DNA from 4 places in the Robertmurraya sp. FSL R5-0851 genome. Region 1 is predicted to be linked to each of the others. Evidence: riboswitches for the same ligand, from Rfam matches in the RefSeq annotation. Region 1 holds a riboswitch; each other region holds the start of a gene.

Region 1 (4,217 bases):
TTTGGTAGTTGAAATTGAAGGTTTTTGCCTTCCATGTACTCAACAAAATGGATAAAGGAAAACGTAGCCCCTAACAAATATACAGGGGTGTTGGTGCGTTCAGATTCTACAAGGAATGAGACGAGCTTTTCGAAATCATAGGTCCCGTTACTGGCGATATAAACACTCTCCTCCGTGCCGTAGTCGCGAATGGCTGTATACAAATACTGTGACAGAGAGGAATTGGGCATTTCCTTTGGATGTGGAAATAGAATGGCCATTTTCACACGGCATTTCTCTTTCATGATATTTTCTTCAAAATGTGACTTCATCGAAGCAGTCCACACCTCTAAGTCATGGTGATAATTTCTCCCTTGCTTTCCACTGGTCGTTCCGCTTGTTTGAAAATACGTCTCCGCTTCTTCAATCGGTGTACAAGCGATGACCGCCTCCTTAAAAGCACCAACAGGTACAGGAGGAATTTGCTGATAGGATTGCACCATTGATGGGTGAACCTTTCTTGATCGACAAAACTTCCGGTAAATACGATTATTTTCGTATTGGTAGGCGAAGACCTGTAAGGCTAATGAATCAAATGAATCTCTTTCTTCATTTTCAATAAAAGTGAGTATCCTTTGCTTGATATCTTCGTAGTGCATGTTGTACTCTCCTTAAGATGAATGTGTTAGTATTTCCCAATCTTTTACGACAGGTTGATATCCAAGTTCTCTCAGTGATTCCTTTACCTCTGCCACACTTCTTTTGTCCGAAATTTCGAATTGACTATGAGTATGTTCTTTATTGGCATATCCCCCGACAACGGTAGATGAGGCAGCAGACATTTTGGTCACTCCTAACGGAAGTAAATGACGTCTTAGTTCCGCGCTTTCTCGTGTTGATAGAGTCATACCTGCACGTGGTAAAAATAAACGAGATGCCAGCATTGCTTGAACTAAATTTTTATCAGATACATCGACCTTTGGTTGGAAACCACCAAGGTTTGGGCGTATTCGAGGAAAGGATAGAGCAATATCCGTTTCGAGATAATTTCTTTGTAAGTAATGAGCATGAAGTCCTGTGAAAAAGACCTCCTTACGCCACTCATCCATTCCTAGTAGTGCTCCGATATTGACGGATCTCATGCCAGCTTTGGCACCTCTTTCAGGTGCATCTAGTCGATAGCGATAATTGCGTTTCGGTCCCTTTAAGTGATGCTTTTTATAGATTTCTTCGTTGTACACTTCTTGGTACACCGTTAATCCATCAATTCCACGGGCAACGAGCGTTTGGTACTCTTCCGTATCTAATGGCTGTATCTCAATGGATAAAGAAGAAAAATACTTTTTCATCACATCAATCGTTTCACACAAATAATCTACCGAGGAATGGAGGCGAGATTCTCCCGTTAGCAAGATAATATGTCGTAATCCCATTTTGACAAGTGCCTTTGATTCTTCTTCAATTTCAGCCAGGGTCAATTTTCTACGTGGAAAATCATTATCAATACTAAAGCTGCAGTACGTACATTTGTTCACACAATAATCGGTTAAATACAGTGGTGCGTATAATTGAATCGTACGGCCAAAATGCTGTACGGTACGTTGATGTGCCTTTTGTGCCATTTCTTCTAGACAATTTTCAGCAGCTGGAGATAAAAGAATCAAGAAATCTTCTGTATGAAGTCTCTCTTTTTGCAAAACCCTTCTTACGTCTTGAGTAGTGATGGTAGAAAAAAAGTCGTCAAATGGATAATATTTTACTTTTACATACTCATCATAAAATGACATTCCACTCACCTACCCTAAAAATCCTGTTAATGGAGATGACGCTTGTGCTGTCGTTGTTGTCTGTCCTACTCCACTCGAGTAAGCTTTCCTTCCAGCCTTGACTGCTAAGTCGAATGCAATGGCCATTTCAACGGGATCCTTAGCTGTAGCAATGGCTGTGTTTACCAGTACAGCGGCTGCTCCCATTTCCATCGCTTCCGCTGCTTCAGATGGCTTTCCGATTCCTGCATCAACAATGATTGGAAGCTCCATCTCTTCTATCAAAATTTGGATCAATTCCTTCGTGCGAATACCTCGATTTGAACCGATAGGAGAACCAAGTGGCATAATTGCTGCTGCTCCAGCATTTTGCATCGCTTTTGCTGCCATTAAGTCTGGGCTCATATAAGGTAGAACGATAAACCCTTCATTCGCTAAGATATCAGTTGCCTTAGCTGTTTCGTAATTGTCAGGAAGCAAGTACTTTTGGTCGGAAATGACCTCAATTTTAATCCAGTTCCCCATGCCGGCTGCTCTTGCAAGTCGGGCAATTCGAACCGCTTCGTCCGCCGTTCTTGCTCCCGACGTATTCGGAAGTAGAATCATGTCTTTAGGAATGTATTCTAAGATGTTTTCTTCTCCAGTAGCATTCAGGTCTACTCGTCTTAAAGCGACTGTGACGACTTGTGAACCGGATTGGGTTAGTGCTTCTTTCATTAGCTTGTGATTATAAAATTTTCCAGTTCCTGTTAGTAGTCGGTTATGTAGCTGCGTGTTCCCAATCGTTAATAAGTCGGTCATTGTGGTTCCTCCTATTGGTTCATTTTGGAAATATAAAAAAGACTTACCAATTTTGGCAAGCCTTCACATTCTTACATAAAGCTTTTCCTCATAATAGAGCTCATGTAAAATGATTGCTTCCCTACGTTGGTTCTAACCAAATCAGGTTCAAGGGTTGGAAAGATTCCTCTCAGCTTTTAGGCACCCCTAGCTAATTTTTTATTTTATTTGATTGCGATTTTAACTTTGTTTCGTTTGTATGCCCAATGATTGGTTGGGCCGTGGCCGGATCCGATGTGTAAATCTTCTTCGATGGCTGCCTGAATAAAGTCTTTTGCCACTTTCACCGCTTGAACAACGGAGCTCCCTTTTGCGAGTTGTGCGGTTATGGCAGCGGAAAAGGTACAGCCTGTGCCATGAGTATTTTTTGTGGGAATCCGATTCGAACTAAAGGTGTGAAATTGTTGACCGTCATATAAAAGATCAATCATTTCTTCCCTACCCTGATCATGTCCGCCTTTGATCATGACAGTTTTTGCACCCATGATATGGAGCAATTTAGCAACTTGTTTTCGGTCATCCATTGTCACAATTTTTATTCCTGTAAGCACCTCTGCTTCTGGAATATTTGGTGTCACGATGGTCGCAAGTGGAAGTAATTTTTCTTTTAAAGCTTTAACCGCTTCGTTTTGTAAAAGTGATGCTCCCCCTTTTGCAATCATTACGGGATCTACGACGACATGTTTCATTTCATAAAATTCTATAAATCTCGAAACCGCATCAATGGTATCACTGTTAAATAACATTCCGGTTTTGATCGCATCTGGACGCAAATCTTCAGCAATCGATTGAAGTTGTTCTTGAATCCCTTCCAAAGGAACCTTATAGACACCTTGTACGCCTGTTGTGTTTTGTGCAGTTACGGCTGTTATCACAGACATTCCGTATACATCAAGTTCTTGAAATGTCTTCAAATCAGCCTGTATACCAGCCCCTCCACCACTATCTGACCCTGCGATGGTTAATGCCTTTTTTACCATAACGAATAACCTCTCCTTGCCTAAAATTCATCAACTAATCTACGTAAAAGCTTGGTATGCTCTTGGATATGACTGGCTCGACAAATATCGGAAATGATTGCGAGGCCATTAGCTCCTGATTTCATAACGGTTTCTCCGTTGGTAGAATTCATTCCACCAATCGCAACAAGAGGCAAAGAAATTCCTGCATGACGAAATTCAGTGAAGATATCTAAGCTTTGTTGCTTTTCGGTATCCGCTTTTGAAATGGTAGGATACATCGGCCCAATTCCTAAGTAATCAGCTCCGTTTAGAACGGCCTGAAGTCCCTCTTCAACCGTGTGTGTGGATACACCAAGAATTTTCTTAGGACCTATTGTCTCCCTCACATATTTTGCATTTTCATCATCCTGGCCAACATGTACTCCATCAGCATCAAGAGCGATAGCCAGTGGTAGATCATCATTGACGATAAATGGGATCTTATGTGTCCCGCAGAGTTCTCGCAGTTTTTTTCCAAGTTCGTACTTCTCAATTTCTCCGAGAGTGCTGATCCCTTTTTCTCGATATTGATAACAAGTAATTCCACCTTCAATGGCTAGAGCTAACGTCTCTTCAGGTGTTCGATTCAAGCAGTCTTGACTGCCCATAATAAAATACAGTTTTAGAAAAT
Region 2 (4,217 bases), 730 kb from region 1:
CACCCATTACACTATATGTCGCTGAAATTTTCAGCCCTGAAAAGATGGAGGGCAGGGCAAACGGAAACTCGAGTTTCCAAAATAACTGACGTTTGGTTGCTCCTGCCATTTGCATATAATGAAAAAGCTCAGGAGCAACCTGGCGAAATCCATCCATGGCTGAAATCGTAATAGGAAAGAAACAAACCAGAGTAATAACAATTAGTTTTGGTAATAGGCCAAAGCCGAACCATATAACCAGAAGTGGAGCAAGTACAATAATAGGTATATTTTGCGATAATATAAGAAGCGGATATAAAGATTCTTTTAAAAAAGGAATATTATGTAATATAAAGGCAGTTAACAGACCTACGGTAACTCCAGAAACAAAGCCTAGTAAAATAAGCCGAATGGTGGAAGAAAGATGTACAGAAACACTGCTCCAGCCATTGATAAGTTCATTAAAAATTTGTGAGGGAGTTGGGAGCAGCCAAGTTGGAATCTCAGTGATTCTTGCAGTGAATTCCCAAACAAGGAATAAAAGGAGGAGAACAAAAGTTGGTCTCCACCCTTTTTGTAATTTTTGTATCATGAACGATATTTCTCCGTAAGAGTATCCATTGTTATACCAGTTGGCTGGTAAAGAATCTTCACCTGTGAAATAACATTACTGCTTCCCATTTCAATCATCTTTTCATTCATTTTCGTAATCACTGAAAATAGTTCCTGAAGATCACCCTCCATAGTTGTTTCTAAGGGATGAACCTCATACTTTACTCCTGACGCATCAATAACGGCTATTGCTTCATCTACGTAAGGAATCACATTTTCACCGTTTTTTGTCTTAGGGATAATTTGTATACTAACAAGTGCGTTTGCCATATGAACAACTCCTATTGTGGTAAAAATTCATTAGTAAAGGCTTTTTCTGCATCTAACTCTGATTCTAGCAACCCGTTCTCAAGCATCCAAGAAGCATAGTTTTCCCATACTTCTAAACTTTGCTCACCCCATTGGTCTGCATCGTCTTGATATTTGGTAGCAAGCCATTCCTGACTTTTCTTTACAAGCTCTGCGTCAAGTTCTGGAGCAGCTTTGATTAAGACGTCAGCGGCATCGGAAGGATTGTCGATAGCAAATTCATAGCCTTTTGAAGCGGCATTAACAAAAGCTCTTACTGTTTCAGGATCGTTGTTAATCATGTTTTCGCTAGTGGTTAAAACAGGTGTATAGTAGTCTAACTTTTCGGAGTAATCGGTTAAGTAGACCATATTAATGTCTTCTCCTCGTAATTCCGCTTCTACGCCTGTCCAACCGTAGTATATCCAAGCAAAGTCAATATCACGTTTAACAGCGGTAAAGAAGTCCGCATCGCCTATGTTTACAATATTCACCTTTTCTACATCTGCTTGTTCTTGCTTCATAAGTGAGTCGATGACGGATTCTTCAACAGGTGAACCCCAACCACCGTATGTTTTTCCCTCAAAATCTTTAGGGGATTGAATATTTTTAGATGCCGGTGATGCGAAACCAGAAGTGTTGTGTTGAATAACCGCAGCTATAGAAACAAGCGGTACTCCTTGTACTCTTGCCTGTGTAATTCCTTCTTGATAACCTACACCAAAATCAGCTTTCTCAGAAGCAACAAGTTGGTCAGCACCAGCTTCTCCAGGCATCTGAATGGTCACATCAAGACCTTCCTCTTCAAAAAAGCCCTTTTCTTTTGCAACATATAGTCCTGTGTGATTCGTATTTGGAGTCCAATCAAGAACGACAGTCACTTTTTTTAAGTCAGCGCTTGACTCCTCTTGTTCTGTTTGCTGTTCATTTGTTTCTGAACAACCTGCGAGTAATACAGAAGCTGTTATTGCAGCTATCCATTTTTTCATTACTTTCTCCTCCAATGGTATAAGTAGGAACATGACCTGGCCCCATAGACGACAAAAAGCGCCGCAGTTTTTGAACCGGGCGCATATGTTTAAACAATATGATTGTCTAAAGAATATGTTCCCTACGCTGGTTTCATCCAGATCAGGTTCAAAGGGTCAGCATCAATGGGATGCACTCTCAACCGGTCTTCATCGGTTCCCCTACAATTCTTACCTATTTAGTTTCATTTCTATCTCATTATAGCAGAAATTATTTTCTTGAAAAGGAAGAACTTTCTTGGAAAATGAACATAATGATATGTTTGTTGTTGCTTTTGTAAAGAACACATTGCAAACTTTAAACAGTCACGATAAGATTGAAGTTATGGATGAATTTGTGTAAGGAAAGAAAGGAATTTCTATAATGGCAAAAAATTTTAAAGATGATGTACAATCGCGTCGCACATTTGCGATCATTTCCCACCCAGATGCTGGGAAAACGACATTAACTGAGAAGTTATTGTTATTTGGTGGAGCCATTCGTGATGCGGGAACAGTTAAAGGAAAGAAAACGGGTAAGTTTGCTACGAGCGATTGGATGGAAATTGAAAAACAACGTGGTATTTCCGTTACGTCGAGTGTGATGCAATTTGATTATAATGACTGTCGAGTAAATATTCTTGATACACCAGGTCACCAAGACTTCAGTGAAGATACGTATCGTACTCTTACAGCTGTTGATAGTGCGGTCATGATAATCGATTCAGCAAAAGGGATTGAGGAGCAGACCTTAAAGCTATTTAAAGTATGTCGAATGAGAGGCATTCCGATTTTTACCTTTATTAATAAGCTTGATCGTCAGGGGAAATCTCCATTAGAACTTTTAGCTGAACTAGAAGAGGTTATGGGAATAGAATCATATCCGATGAACTGGCCGATTGGAATGGGGAAAGAATTTCTCGGTATATATGACCGTTTTTACAAGCGAATTGAACAATTCCGAGTAGATGAGGAAGAACGTTTTGTTGGGTTAAATGAAGATGGAGAAATAGAAGGAGATCATAAATTAAAGCAATACTCCTTATATGACCAGACGTTGGAAGAAATCATGCTATTAAATGAAGCGGGGAATGAGTTTTCTCGTGAAAGAATAGCAAATGGGGAACTAACACCTGTATTCTTTGGTAGCGCCCTAGCGAACTTTGGTGTTCAAACTTTTCTAGAAACCTATCTTCAATTTGCACCTGCACCTCAAGCACGGGAATCTACAGAAGGAAAAATCGATCCATTATCAGAGGATTTCTCAGGCTTTATTTTTAAGATTCAAGCTAATATGAATCCTGCTCATAGGGATAGAATTGCCTTTTTACGTGTATGTTCAGGAAAATTCGAAAGAGGGATGACAGTCAATATCCCACGCTTAGGAAAGTCAATGAAGCTTTCTCAATCAACACAGTTTATGGCGGATGACCGAAACACGGTTGATGAAGCGGTTAGTGGAGATATTATTGGTTTGTACGATCCAGGTACGTATCAAATTGGAGATACATTGACTGTTGGAAAAAACAACTTTCAATATGAAAAGCTTCCACAGTTTACACCTGAACTCTTTGTTCGAGTTTCAGCTAAAAACGTAATGAAGCAAAAGTCTTTTCATAAAGGAATTCAGCAACTTGTACAAGAGGGAGCCATTCAGCTCTTCCGTACGGTTCGAACAGATGATTATTTGCTAGGGGCCGTAGGTCAACTTCAATTTGAAGTGTTTGAGCATCGAATGAGAAACGAGTACAATGCTGAGGTATTAATGGAAAGATTAGGCTCAAAAATTGTCCGTTGGGTCGAAAATGAAGAAATTAACGAAAATCTTTCTAGCAGTCGAAGTCTTTTAGTAAAGGATCGCTACGATAAGAAAGTATTTCTTTTCGAAAACGACTTTGCCCTTCGCTGGTTCCAAGAAAAAAATCCAGATATTACACTTTATAATCCTATGGATGATTATCAATAAGTATAAGGGAGTCCTCAAGATTGAGGGCTTCTTTATTTTATATTCATTAGGAAGAGTGGTCTGGAAAAAAAAACTAATGTCGAAAAATGTAGGAAAAGTCTTGCATGTTCAAGTGATAATTCTTCTTTATTTCGTACAACCTATAAGTAATGAAAATTAGCTGGTGATTAGGATGAAATGTTAATGACGTTCTCCAATGTCCAGAACTTGACGGTGTTGATTGTCCTAAAACTGACGGATTCACTGTCCAAAAATGAAAGGGAAGCAGTTCACATGCTTCCCTAATGATTTACAAATCAACTTGATACGTCTCATTTTTCTTAAGGTAGAACCTAACATCATTTCGACCCGTAAGGATATACCAG
Region 3 (4,217 bases), 1.6 Mb from region 1:
ATCTGAATTGATGATAAGCAAGGGTTGGTTATATCCGAACGACGTTGGCAAGCAAGTTGAGTTGGATCTTAAATCTGCCGAAAATGCTTTAATGATTGCCGGAATGAACTTATTCCCGAATGATACGGATAGACTTGGAATGTTCGCAACGCCTAATAAATAAGGGAGGTTAGAGAAAAATGAAAGCTGTCACGTACCAGGGGAGTAAAAATGTCCAGGTTAAAGAAGTAAAAGACCCAAAAATTAAAAATGGTGATGATATCATTGTAAAAATAACAACTTCTGCTATATGCGGATCCGATTTGCATTTGATTCATCAAATGATTCCCAATATGCCCACTGATTACGTAATAGGCCATGAACCGATGGGGGTAGTCGAAGAAGTAGGACCGGAAGTAACAAAATTGAAAAAAGGGGATCGGGTAATTATTCCCTTTAATGTAAGCTGCGGGCATTGCTGGTACTGTAACCATGATATAACCAGCCAATGTGATAATTCAAACCCTCATGGTGAAATGGGTGGTTTCTTTGGATATTCAGAAACAACCGGTGGATTTGCTGGCGGACAAGCTGAATATATGCGTGTTCCATATGGAAACTTTACTCCGTTTAAAATACCGGAAAACTGCGAAGTAGAAGATGAAAAGTTAGTGTTACTTGCAGATGCAGCCTCAACAGCTTATTGGAGTGTAGACCACTCTGGTGTCAAAGCTGGTGATACTGTTATCGTTTTAGGATGTGGTCCAGTAGGTCTCCTTGCTCAAAAATTTGCTTGGTTTAAAGGTGCTGAGCGTGTTATTGCGGTCGATTACCTCCAATACCGGCTTGATCATGCGAAACGGACCAATAAAGTAGAGACTGTAAATTTTGAAGAACATGAAAACGTTGGCGAATATTTAAGAGAGATAACACAAGGTGGAGCAGATATCGTTATTGATTGTTCAGGTATGAGCGGCAAGATGACGCCTCTTGAATATCTTGCATCCGGAATGAAACTTCATGGCGGTGCAATGGGTGGGCTTGTCATTGCATCACAGGCTGTGCGAAAAGCTGGGACCATCCAAATTACTGGTGTTTATGGGGGACGTTATAATGGTTTCCCGTTAGGAGACATTTTCCAAAGAAATGTTGACATTAAAACAGGTCAGGCCCCCGTTATTCCTTATATGCCTTTTCTTTACAATCTTATATCTGAAGGAAAGGTTGATATTGGTGATGTAATTACACATGTACTCCCATTAGACCAGGCAAAGCATGGATACGAAGTTTTTGACACAAGGACCGATAATTGTATAAAAGTCATTTTAAAACCTTAAATTGATAAATCCAAGATAAAAGATTACCTTTATTTCAAAAATAAATTTGCAGAAGAATAAAACAATCATTTAAGGCGGTGATCATCCATCGTCTTTTTTGATGAATCAATAATTCTTCTAACGTATAGAGCTTGCTTATGTATCCTATTGGATTCCTGATCCCTCACCTCCCGGAAGTAATGCTTTACGCTAAAGACACTTTTGATATAGTGGTTGAAAAGCAATGGCTTGAACAATCTCCTCTAGTTACAAACATCTTACGACAATCGCATAAGGCACTCCTAACATCCATAAACAATGCATGTCTTAGTCTGCTCAAACCACTTTTGGTAATTCAATTTAAAGTACCTTTGAATGTACCAGATTCAAAGACACTTGGGTCAATACTTACAAAGGCCACCAGTTTCTTAGAGTGATTAAACCGATCAATTTCCTTGTTTTCAGATTTAGAATTTCAAGCTCAGGCCATGATGTTTTGCAAAAAATTCTGCCTCTTTAATTCTCCCATCTATGAAATACTGAATAGTTTCTCTTCCAGTTCTTGGCTTTTCATTAATATCACCAGATAAGTTTACTTTCATAAAAAAGGATAATTTCTTAAAGCTAAAGATAGGACCCAATAGAAACACGTAAGTTAACTAAAGTGTTTCTATTGTGCACATTTAGGTAAATTTTTTAACTTAAATATTCCAAGAAATAATAAAAACCCTTGCTACGCAAGGGTTTTTATATATGGAGCATAGGGGGCTCGAACCCCTGACCTCTACGCTGCCAGCGTAGCGCTCTCCCAGCTGAGCTAATGCCCCGAATATCTGAAGCGATATAAAAATATTATACTACATCATTGTATTTTTACAATACCTGAAAACGCATTTTTTTGCCTAAGCTAAATATTGTAGGAGGCATGTAATATCAGGGCTTCATAGGGCAGTTATGAATAACTCGTAACCTTTATACGATAACTTCCGAATCTTTCATAAAGTGGTTCTGAATTGTGGTCTTTTATAACTATTCAGGAAAATTTACCCTTCCATTTCCTATGGTTTCATGTATAATAAATGTGAATTGAATAGCAATAACTAGGGGAGTCCAATAGTTTGGGCTGAGAGAGAGACACGTTTAAGTTTCTTGACCCTTTGGACCTGATCTGGATCATACCAGCGTGGGGAAGTTAATAACAATCTATTAATTTAGATTACACTTCTACATATTAAGCCGGGTCCGTCTGTTTTTGGACCCGGCTTTTTTATTGTGTATTTCTTACTTCGATCCCCCGTTTTTTCTAGATCTCGTCCTTTTATTACATTATATAAAAGGAGAGATTTACTATGGCATCAACCTCATTAAACGAAAAAAGCATTTCGATCATGTCAAGTTTTTCAGGAAGTAAAAAGGTATATGTAGAAGGTTCGAGACCTGATATTCAAGTGCCTATGCGAGAGATTGCACTTAGTCCCACATCTGGAACTTTTGGTGAAGAGGAAAATCTACCTGTTCGTGTGTATGATTCAAGTGGTCCATACACCGATAGTCAATTTACAGTTGATATAACCAAAGGCCTACCTAATCTAAGACATAACTGGATACGAGAAAGAGAAGATGTAGAAGAATATGAAGGAAGAGAAATAAAGCCGGAAGACAATGGATTTAAAGATGATCATGACCCAAGAGCGAATCATAAAGTCTTTCCGGGGCTCAACCGAAAACCGTTGCGAGCGAAAAAAGGTCAGAATGTAACTCAGCTTCACTATGCAAAAAAGGGAATCATTACTCCTGAAATGGAGTTTATCGCCATTAGAGAAAATATGAAACCAGAGTTTGTTCGTGAGGAAGTGGCAAAAGGAAGAGCTATTATTCCATCGAATATCAATCATCCAGAGATGGAACCAATGATCATCGGACGCAATTTTCACGTGAAGATTAATGCGAACATCGGAAACTCAGCTGTTTCCTCTTCGATTGAGGAAGAAGTGGAAAAAATGACATGGGCTACACGCTGGGGCGCAGATACGATTATGGATTTATCAACAGGGAAAAATATTCACACTACAAGAGAATGGATCATCCGTAATTCTGCCGTTCCAGTAGGTACGGTTCCTATTTATCAAGCACTTGAAAAAGTAAATGGTATTGCAGAGGATTTAACTTGGGAAGTTTATCGTGACACATTAATTGAGCAAGCGGAGCAAGGAGTCGATTATTTCACCATTCATGCCGGGGTTCTTTTAAGGTACGTGCCTCTAACGGCGAAGCGATTAACGGGCATTGTTTCAAGAGGTGGATCGATCATGGCTCAGTGGTGCTTGTATCATCACCAGGAAAATTTCCTTTATACTCATTTCGAGGAAATCTGTGAGATTATGAAGGCATATGATGTTGCGTTCTCCCTTGGGGACGGTTTGCGTCCTGGTTCTATTGCAGATGCAAATGATGAGGCACAGTTTGCAGAACTAGAGACATTAGGAGAACTAACTCAGATTGCATGGGAACATGATGTTCAGGTAATGGTGGAGGGGCCAGGGCATGTACCGATGCATCTGATAAAAGAAAATATGGATAAACAATTAGAGGTTTGTAAGGAAGCGCCTTTTTATACATTAGGGCCTTTAACGACTGATATCGCTCCTGGGTATGACCATATCACATCGGCCATTGGTGCTGCGATGATCGGTTGGTATGGTACGGCCATGCTTTGTTATGTTACACCAAAGGAACATTTAGGCTTACCTAATAGAGATGATGTTAGGGAAGGGGTAATCACGTATAAGATTGCGGCGCATGCGGCTGATTTAGCTAAAGGACATCCAGGGGCACAAAAGAGAGATGATGCTCTATCCAAAGCAAGATTCGAATTCCGCTGGAGAGATCAGTTTAATCTATCTTTAGATCCAGAACGAGCGT
Region 4 (4,217 bases), 710 kb from region 1:
TTGCATCATCTTGATATATTAACTGCTGAACTTTCCCAACAAGTATACATAGAGCCGAAAAATGCTTATCTTGATGATTATGGAAATTTACAGCCAGAGCAGCTGGGATATCAACTGAATAAGAGATCCTTTCATACCCTATATCACTCCTATTTTTATAGTAAAGGTGCCAAAACGCTTAAAGTCCCTAAAAAACCGATTTATCCTGAGGTAGATAGTGAGTTATTGTCAAGAATACGCCAACAAGCCATCGGGTATTATGTCACATATTTCAATAGCTACAATACCTCAAGAACAAACAATATACGAAAATCGTCCGAGGCGATCAATAACTTCGTCCTATTTCCAGGTCAGACTTTTTCGTTTAATGAGGTGGTTGGTCAACGGACAAAAGAACGCGGATATATGCCAGCTCCTATTATTGTTCGAGGTGAGCTTTCCGAGGGGGTCGGCGGAGGCATTTGCCAAGTATCTTCTACACTCTTTAATGCTGTGGATCGAGCAGGGTTAAAAATCGTAAAACGATATTCCCATTCCAAACGCGTTCCTTATGTTCCTCCAGGTCGCGATGCAACAGTAAGTTGGTACGGTCCTGACTTTGTTTTTATGAATAATTATAAACATCCTATCTTGATTCGTTCCAAAGTGAGAGGTGGTTCCGTATCCATTCTTTTATATACTTCAGACGATGTGAATGTCGAACAAAATCAAGTACCAAGCATGTATCAATAAAAAACAAGGCTGTCCGATGTAAGGGAGAATCTCTCCCACTGGACAGCCATTTTTAATATAGATGAAAATACTTTGATCGAATGGAGTCTGATAACAACTCGGATACAGGAACGACCTTTATATGCTTTTGCTTAAATTCAGGCATTGACTCAGTAACACCTAATGAACATACCTTGCCCGATGTACCAACATGTCCAATCGCAACAGCGGTTCCCCTACTCTCCGCAATCCTTGCAAGAATAAGCATTTGTTTTTTCACTTGATTTACCGAACAGATATCATCAAGAAAGACATCCCTTTTAATAAAAGGTACATTCAATTCCTCAGTAATTTCCTCGAATTTTGACTTTGGACTTGTTGCACTATCAACAATGTATAACTGTTTTTCTTTTGCCACTTCAACAATCACTCGGACAATCTCCTCATTCTCAACGACGAGGGAGCCCATATGATTATTTAAGCCCATAGCATGAGGAACACTATCGATCGCATCAATGACTCTCTTTCTTACTTCTTCTTTTGATAAGTCATTGGTGATTGGCTTTGGTCCTAACCAAGAGGCCTTTCCCTTTTTTGGCTGCATGGGCAAATGTACCATGATCTCTAAACCATTTTCATATGCCCATTCTGCATGCTTTTTTGAAAGTTCATTAAATGGCATAATAGCTGCCGTTATTTGTACGTCACCTTCTAAAAAATCCTTTACACCTCCTACACCACCACCAAAATCATCAATGATAATAGCTGCCTTTTTCATTTCCTGGCCATACCCATGATGAGGAAACATTGTAAAAATGACTAGGATCATGATAAATGAAGTTTTTTTCATGAAAGCCTCCATTTGAATGTTAGTTATTTGGATAGTTTCTCACATATAGGAAAAACCATACAAAAAACTCGTCCAAAACATTGGACGAGAGTTAAATTACGATATTTTTTTTACGTTCTCTGAGGAAATCCTTTTGTGTAACAGGAATCTTGGAGAACTTGACACTAAAAGGAATAAAACAATGGAACAATAGATGGCGGCCCCAATCATGGTACCACCGTTCACACCTAGTGAAAATAAGAGTGGCGACATCCCATCCGGTGCATTTTCTCCCCAGAATAAAAATCCTGCGATAAAATGCCAAAAATAACGTGCAGCACTTCCGACGAATGTGGCAACTATGATCCATTGAAGGGCTTTCTTCTTATTTTCAGTTAGTGCAACCTGAATTTTTTTCATAAAGAAACCTGCAAATCCAATAAACGCAAAGGCAAGAAAATACTCAATGAAACCCTGTAACGGAGTTAAAATATAAGCATCACCCATAGCAATTTGTAACAGTCCCCATAAAAAGCCAGAAGCTGTTGCTGCAAGGAATCCCCATCTAAAAGCAATAATTAAAATTGGTAGCATCGCAAATGAAATAGAAATATTAGGCGATAGCTTGATCGATGGTAGAAGGTCAAGAATTAGTGCAAAAGCTGCAAAAAAAGAAGCTTCAATCATCATAATTAGTCGTTTGTTTCCCATAAAAAAATCTCCCCTTTTTCTGAAACCTCAAGGAGAGTGTAGAGAGACATGATTGCAAGAAAAATTCAGTCAGTCCACATCCCTGCGCTAGAATTATCTAACAGGTTCAAAGGGTCAGAACAAACGTTCACTCTCAGCATAACGCTCCCCTTGTGGTTTCTTCGTATGTAGTTTATTATTTCGTACTCATTATATCATATAAAATAAAATAGAAAAGCATCTAGTTGGAATTAAATATACTACAATATTAGTAGGCTAATAAGTACAGAATGTCATTTCATTCTGTTATTTTTGTACATAATAAATAGATAAACAATACTAGTTATTGATAGTTTAATATGTATAATTTATTAGAGGGATGTGGTGAGAAAATGAGGGTACAAGAGGTATTACTAGATAATAATAAAAAAAGATACATTCTTTTAGACGAGGAAGGATTGCCGGTAGTTGAGGCAGTTAGATATTTAAAATATTTGGATTCTATTGGTAGAAGCATTTTTTTAAAGTACAATACTATTAACCAATAATTCTCATTATTGTAAAAAACTATAGGAGTGTATTTTTTTTGAAAAAATATTTGTATTTCTTTCTATTTACGATTCTCTTATTCTCTTCATTTCCAAATCAATCCCAGGCAGCTTCGACAGAAGTAACATCCGTTGGTAATACTGCGACTACAGACTATGCTCCAATTAATAAAAAAACTGGTACTGGTGGAGGGGTTTCAACTTTCGGGTTAGACTTTGCTCGTGGTACAGTCTCTTGTTATTCTATTAGCAATAACGTATATTGCCCTTGGACAATTCAGGTTGGTGGTGATGTAATTTCTTATAGTAATGTAACTGTAGAAATTCAAAAAGACCATGGCTTCCTTAATGGAGGTTGGGAGCCCCATAAAACTTTACCTTTCAATTATCGAATTAATACACCAAGTTCTACTATTAGAAATGAAGGATCTACTACTCTCTCTGACGGTGCATATCGTGCCCGACTTGGAGGTACATTTACCACTGTTAAAAATGGTGTGTATGGAGCATGGGCAAACGGATGGTCATACTTCGAGGTTAAATAAATTTAAATTATAGGGACTGGAGTTGTTACCTTTGAAATGGTTAAGCGCCTTGGAAGAAAATGAAACAATACCGTCCAATATTTCGGAAGAAATTTCTGATTTTAAAATCAGGGCACTTGATAATGAAGAAACACTTGTCAAGGAATTTTCTATACTGACTCAGTTTTTTGTGTTATTAAGCGCCCAAGACGAAAACAGCATGACTTCATTGTCTCTACCTCATAGAAAAATCACAAAAAAAACATTAAGAGAAATTGTTGCACATTTTAATAGCAGAAAAGTTGTGTTAGAACATAATAAACCCGTTGAAATAATGCTCACTAAACCAAACAAAGAATCAATAGCTGAAATACGTTCGTGTAAGTTAAACCCAATAGTTAAGAGCCTTTATGGATCAATTAATAATGACTTATCCTATGAGTGGCGGCCACAAAAAGTTTATAAATTGCATCCTCAATTTATTGAAAAGTTTGAAGATGATAATTTTTATGTTGTTCTAAACTTTTTGCAGGAAACCTCTAATAATTCCCTAATTACTCTTCAACTATATGACTGGAATCTTGAAGAGTCATTAATAAAAAATTTAGCTATAAGATATTTAGCTCATAAGTGTAAAAACGTCTATTTATGGATTGATGAAACGAAAAGAATAACAACGATTCAACTTGAATTATAAAAAGGTTCTCTTTGATTCGTCAGCCCTGTTAAAGAATTAAGAGAAAAGCCGTATAACATATTAGATATATCTAATATGTTATACGGCTTATTATCATTGATTTTATTTATTTTTAGTCTTGATAACTAAAACTAGATGCTTTTCTATTTTAAATCTTAAATCGGTGGACTAACTTTTGTAAGGTTTCAGCCATTCCTGATAGGTCTTGAGCACTAGCG

Evidence for each region. A riboswitch is a leader RNA that binds a small molecule or an ion and turns the genes downstream of it on or off. The one in region 1 is predicted to bind thiamine pyrophosphate.
Region 2: it holds a riboswitch for thiamine pyrophosphate, as region 1 does, so the genes downstream of both, MKX65_RS06965 (ABC transporter substrate-binding protein) here and MKX65_RS10425 (thiazole synthase) in region 1, are expected to answer to the same signal.
Region 3: it holds a riboswitch for thiamine pyrophosphate, as region 1 does, so the genes downstream of both, thiC (phosphomethylpyrimidine synthase ThiC) here and MKX65_RS10425 (thiazole synthase) in region 1, are expected to answer to the same signal.
Region 4: it holds a riboswitch for thiamine pyrophosphate, as region 1 does, so the genes downstream of both, thiT (energy-coupled thiamine transporter ThiT) here and MKX65_RS10425 (thiazole synthase) in region 1, are expected to answer to the same signal.

Annotation. Positions count from the first base shown of each region.
Region 1 covers NZ_JBBOOE010000001.1:2,064,388-2,068,604, forward strand. Annotated here, with positions in the region: gene MKX65_RS10415 (LuxE/PaaK family acyltransferase) at 1-638, opposite strand, end outside; gene thiH (2-iminoacetate synthase ThiH) at 651-1,766, opposite strand; gene MKX65_RS10425 (thiazole synthase) at 1,776-2,546, opposite strand; TPP riboswitch at 2,648-2,744, opposite strand; gene thiD (bifunctional hydroxymethylpyrimidine kinase/phosphomethylpyrimidine kinase) at 2,750-3,565, opposite strand; gene thiE (thiamine phosphate synthase) at 3,586-4,217, opposite strand, start outside.
Region 2 covers NZ_JBBOOE010000001.1:1,336,501-1,340,717, forward strand. Annotated here, with positions in the region: gene MKX65_RS06955 (ABC transporter permease) at 1-571, opposite strand, end outside; gene MKX65_RS06960 (thiamine-binding protein) at 568-861, opposite strand; gene MKX65_RS06965 (ABC transporter substrate-binding protein) at 873-1,868, opposite strand; TPP riboswitch at 1,971-2,081, opposite strand; gene MKX65_RS06970 (peptide chain release factor 3) at 2,272-3,852, shown strand; gene MKX65_RS06975 (DUF5348 domain-containing protein) at 4,142-4,217, opposite strand, start outside.
Region 3 covers NZ_JBBOOE010000001.1:3,641,162-3,645,378, reverse strand. Annotated here, with positions in the region: gene MKX65_RS18785 (spore coat protein) at 1-163, shown strand, start outside; gene MKX65_RS18780 (zinc-dependent alcohol dehydrogenase) at 180-1,316, shown strand; partial or broken gene MKX65_RS27135 (transposase) at 1,561-1,761, opposite strand; tRNA gene MKX65_RS18770 (tRNA-Ala) at 2,050-2,122, opposite strand; TPP riboswitch at 2,388-2,502, shown strand; gene thiC (phosphomethylpyrimidine synthase ThiC) at 2,645-4,217, shown strand, end outside.
Region 4 covers NZ_JBBOOE010000001.1:2,776,951-2,781,167, forward strand. Annotated here, with positions in the region: gene MKX65_RS14235 (VanW family protein) at 1-732, shown strand, start outside; gene MKX65_RS14240 (divergent polysaccharide deacetylase family protein) at 785-1,561, opposite strand; gene thiT (energy-coupled thiamine transporter ThiT) at 1,658-2,251, opposite strand; TPP riboswitch at 2,314-2,412, opposite strand; gene MKX65_RS14250 (hypothetical protein) at 2,623-2,778, shown strand; gene MKX65_RS14255 (hypothetical protein) at 2,817-3,323, shown strand; gene MKX65_RS14260 (hypothetical protein) at 3,355-3,999, shown strand; gene MKX65_RS14265 (methyl-accepting chemotaxis protein) at 4,148-4,217, opposite strand, start outside.